Regions from separate parts of the Clostridium sp. C1 genome, predicted to be linked through region 1. Evidence: a T-box and tRNA genes for the amino acid it is inferred to sense, from the RefSeq annotation. Region 1 holds a T-box; the other holds one or more tRNA genes.

The links. The T-box of region 1 lies ahead of trpS (tryptophan--tRNA ligase). A T-box ahead of a tRNA ligase gene usually reads a tRNA of that ligase, here a tRNA-Trp.
Region 2: it has a tRNA-Trp gene. The T-box ahead of trpS (tryptophan--tRNA ligase) is inferred to sense a tRNA for this amino acid. The anticodon was not compared.

The regions. Positions count from the first base shown of each region.
Region 1 is NZ_CP073631.1:1,603,344-1,605,752, reverse strand. Features, by position in the region: gene KEC48_RS08725 (hypothetical protein) at 1-11, shown strand, start outside; gene trpS (tryptophan--tRNA ligase) at 36-1,025, opposite strand; T-box leader at 1,063-1,262, opposite strand; gene spx (transcriptional regulator Spx) at 1,364-1,819, shown strand; gene KEC48_RS08710 (EAL domain-containing protein) at 1,912-2,409, shown strand, end outside.
Region 2 is NZ_CP073631.1:1,101,014-1,103,422, forward strand. Features, by position in the region: gene KEC48_RS06015 (MerR family transcriptional regulator) at 1-248, shown strand, start outside; gene KEC48_RS06020 (hypothetical protein) at 268-513, shown strand; gene KEC48_RS06025 (DUF3795 domain-containing protein) at 528-905, opposite strand; gene KEC48_RS06030 (hypothetical protein) at 1,046-1,399, shown strand; tRNA gene KEC48_RS06035 (tRNA-Trp) at 1,464-1,537, opposite strand; tRNA gene KEC48_RS06040 (tRNA-Glu) at 1,541-1,616, opposite strand; gene KEC48_RS06045 (hypothetical protein) at 1,716-2,081, shown strand; gene KEC48_RS06050 (hypothetical protein) at 2,167-2,409, shown strand, end outside.

The DNA.
Region 1 (2,409 bases):
AAAAGGAATGAAAAAAGCAAACCGAAGTTTGCTTTTTATCTTTTTCTAATTGTAATACCAATTTTTCGTTCAACCTTTGCCAATTTCTTTCTGGCAATGATTCTGGCTTTTTGAGCGCCTTTTTCTAAGACATCATCTAAATAAGAACCACTCATGATTTCATGATAACGTGTCTGAATCTTTTCAAGTTCTTCACCTAAGACTTCAGCTAAATCATTTTTAAATTCGCCATAACCTTTTCCATCATACTGTTTTTCTAAATCAGCAATAGAACGATTTACAAGGATGGAATAGATTTCTAGTAAATTAGAAATACCAGGTTTATTTTCAGGATCATAGTGAATATGTCCATCACTGTCCGTTACAGCTGATTTGATTTTCTTTTTAGAAACTTGAATATCATCCAAGATATAAATTGTTCCCTTTCCAATCTCATCAGACTTTGACATCTTCTTTGTTGGATTTTGTAAATCCATGATACGTCCACCCACTTTTGTGACTAAAGGTTCAGGAATTTTAAATGTTTCACTATAACGTGAATTAAATCTTTCTGCAATATCACGACATAATTCTACATGTTGTTTTTGATCTTCACCAACAGGAACATAATCTGGATCATACATTAAAATATCTGCGTTCATTAATGAAGGATAGTTAAAAATACCTGCACCAATGACTTCGTTTTTTGCTTTTTTATCTTTGTATTGAGTCATACGAGAAAGTTCACCCATAGAAACCATACAACCTAAATACCATCCTAGTTGAGCATGTTCTAAAACATCGGATTGTAAAAATAAAGTCACTTTTTCTGGGTCTAATCCAGCAGCAATATATAATGCAATTAAATCTCTTGTATTTTGACGTAAGTCAGCTGGTTTTTGATAAATTGTCATTGAATGAAGATTCGCAATAAAAATATACATTTCATATTCATCCTGATAAGACACAAATGGTTTAATAGCACCAATATAATTGCCTAAAGTCACACGACCTGTTGGTTTAATTCCACTTAACATTCTTTTCATATATAAACCTTCCTTTCTCATAAAAAAAGCGTCCTTTAAAAAGGACGTTATAACGCGGTACCACCTTTATTCATATCTACCGATATGCACTCTTGTCTTAACGCAACAAACGAAAAATGACTGATGCCATTTTTAGCTCCAGAATCCCAATTCATTATCGTTCATGGACTGTTTTCATCAACCACAGACTTTCTAAAACATGAAGTGATAACTACTCCATTCCTTCATTGCTGTAAGGTTATTATAGAACGGTCAAGATGTAAAATCAATAGAATCATAAAAAATAATTTCATAATTGATAAAAATGATGTATAATGATGAAGCAAGGAGATGATGTAATGATTCGAATTTATACTGCACCAAGTTGTGCTTCATGTCGTAAGGTCAAAGCATGGTTAAAAGAACATCAGATTCCTTATGTAGAAAAGAATATTTTTTCTACATTACTACGTGAAACTGAGTTAAAAGAACTTCTAGAAAGAAGTGAAAATGGAACAGATGATATTATATCTAAAAGATCTAAGATTATTAAAGAAAATAAAATAGATATAGATGAGATGTCTATTAACGAATTGATTCATTTTATTCAAAAGAATCCATCTATACTGAAAAGACCTATTATCATTGATGAAAGACGTTTTCAAGTGGGTTATAATGCTGAAGAAATTCGTGCTTTTATTCCTCGTGAGTTGCGTCGTTTACAGGAATGCAGTAATAGTGATTTCTGTCCTCAATTTACGGATATTAAAGAACAGTATTATCAAGATCATCAATGTAAAGATGGTTGTGAATAGTTTGAAGTCGTTTCTATATAGAAACGATTTTTATTTTATAGTTTTTTTAAAAGTGGTATAATATGATGGAATATAAGCAAGGAGGACTAACAATGATGAAAGATGTATTTGAAAGAAGAATTAGAAAAATGATGATTGTTGTTTTTGTTATTGCTGTGAGTCTTCTTTGTGTATCCGTATCTTTACGTATTCATTTAAATAATATTGTAGAAGATAATAAAGTGCATCAAATCGAAGATGAGATTGATAAAGATATGAGTATTCTCCAACAACAAATTGATAATGATTTTCAGATTTTAGATTCATTTGCCAGTGTTTTAGAAATGGAAAACATTGTGGATAATCCACAATTTCCACAAGTTTTATCAGATGCTAATGAACAAAATGATTTTACAACCATGATGTATTTTGATGAATCAAAAGAAGGTGTTATTGCCAATTCAGATAATGAGGTTAAAGAACATCAATCATTATCTATGATTCAACAAGAAATTCAAGAGATTGTTGCGGATGGTTTTGTTGGAAAAAGAACGATTTCTGATATTTTTAAAAGTCGTATTTCACAAAAACATGTTTATGCTTATGGTATA
Region 2 (2,409 bases), 500 kb from region 1:
TTTATAAGCAAGATATTGACCAATGGAAAGGCTATGATACACTCTATTGCAATGATGGATATATCCAATATAATGAAATTCTTATTGAATTATCAGACATCAAAGAAATTCAAATTTCTATGTATAGTACCAATGGCATTCTCCATGCAGGTGCTGGTGCATTTGGGATGGCTGGTATGTATTTTCAATATTTTATTGATTTAGATATTCTTACAACAAAAGACAACCTATTCATTTTCTATTCTTAATAATAATCTGGTTTGTGATATGTTTGATTATTTTATGAACAACCATATTCTTATCAATGATCCCCTTCACTTAGTGACACTTTATCATGATAAAAGAGATTCCGTTGTTTTAAATAATTATATCAATCTTCATTTTAAAGATTGGGCAAAACAATATCATCTTGATAATCCACGCAAGTCATTTTTAAGCTATTGTCAAAAAAGTGAACCAAAGAAAAAAGATTCACTAGGTTGGAATCTTATTCAAAAACTTTTCAAAAAATAATATGGAATTATTCATTATTTAATCCCACTTTGAATAAACTGAATAATTTCTTCTTCTGTATCAAATGCATCATAATCACCAACATGTTGATTTTTATAGTGATATTGGATTCCTTTATCACTATTTTCTTTTAGTTTTCTTGCAAGTTCATCTTCCCCATATTGTTGAATATAACGACAGAATGTTCTGATTCTTAACTTATGTAAAAGACTATCCTCACATGGAAAATCAGGGCATTCAAAACAATATTGATAATTTTGAGTTGTACAACATTGATAATTCTTACATGTTTCCTTTTCTGGACACCCACCTTGTTTACAGCCCACGCACTCCTGATTATCTTGACAGTAATCACAAGCTAAAGCACAATATCCAAATCCTTTAGTCGTCATGGAATACTACCTCCTTCAAATCATTAACTCACATTTTATCTTAGATTATTTAAACGACATATTCTTGTTATGGAACTGACTTCATTATATAATAATGTAGCCTATAATACATTATTGTATTTTTATAAAGGAGAATCAATATGGAAAATATTATTTTTGTCATCATTAGTGTTCATCTAATCTATTTTATCTTTTGGTTTTTCACAAATAAAATCAAAAATTCACATCTTCAAATAGTAAGAGAATGGGATAATGGATATGAATTTTATGAAACATTAAATCCAATTGATAAAGAAAAATATTGGAAAGAAGATACAAAAAATTTAAACTATTTCTTTTGTGTTCTTCTCTTTTTCATGGAAGTTATGTTTTATTGTCTTTATAGAAATTGGACTTCTTTATGGATTTTATCATTAATTATAGGTTTAATAATATCTTCTATTGTTTATATAGTATTGGATAAGAAATTAAAGAAAAAATATATCATAAAATAAAAAAAGCAGGTTCCCCTGCAAACGATATAAAGAAAAAAAGTCGATGCCTCGACTCACTTTTGAATGGCAGGGGTGGCAGGAATCGAACCCGCGTCCACGGTTTTGGAGACCGATGCTCTACCATTGAACCACACCCCTATTTGGTGACCTGTACGGGATTCGAACCCGTGAATGCATGCGTGAAAGGCATGTGAGTTAACCGTTTCTCCAACAGGCCAATTGTTACTGCTTGGTTATAATAACACATAAAATATAGAAAAGCAATAGAAAAAAGAAAGAAATAGTGATATTATAGATAAGTATTGGAGGAAATAAAATGTTTGGTTTTAAAAAGAAAGAAATAATTAAAAGTTTAGATATTAATGAAGGTTATCGTCGTTATTTAAAACATCCTGAACAAATCACAATTATATGTTTAGATGAGATTAAAGATTATGATGATTTACATATTGCTGATGCTCAATGTTTTCCATTTCGTTTATTAGATAAGTTTAAAGAAACTTACCCAGATCAAAACATGAAATATTATTTTTATGCTGTCAATAAAGTTTTTAGTGAAAAAGCATGTAGAAAACTTATGAAACAAGGTTATGATGTTTATGATTTAGGTTCTTTTATGAATTATAGGGAAAAAACAGAAGGACTTTTATCATCAAGAAAAAATAGAAGAAGAAAAAAATAAATAGGATTGATCATCTTTTTTAGCAAAGATGATTTTTTTTATTTTCTATATGTATGTTATAATGATGAAAAGGAGATATAGATTTATGAACTATTGTGAAAATTGTTATCATCTAACCAATCAAGAAAAATGCCCTTATTGCTACTCAACTGCCTTGAGAGAAGTTCATGATGATGATTATTGTTTTTTAATCACTCAATCAGCTATCTGGTGTGAAGCAATTAAAGAAACACTGGAACAACATCATATTGTTTATGAATGTATTCAGGAAATGGGAAGTGGCTTATCATTAAAAGTCGGACCATATCTTGAAAACTATCATTTTTAT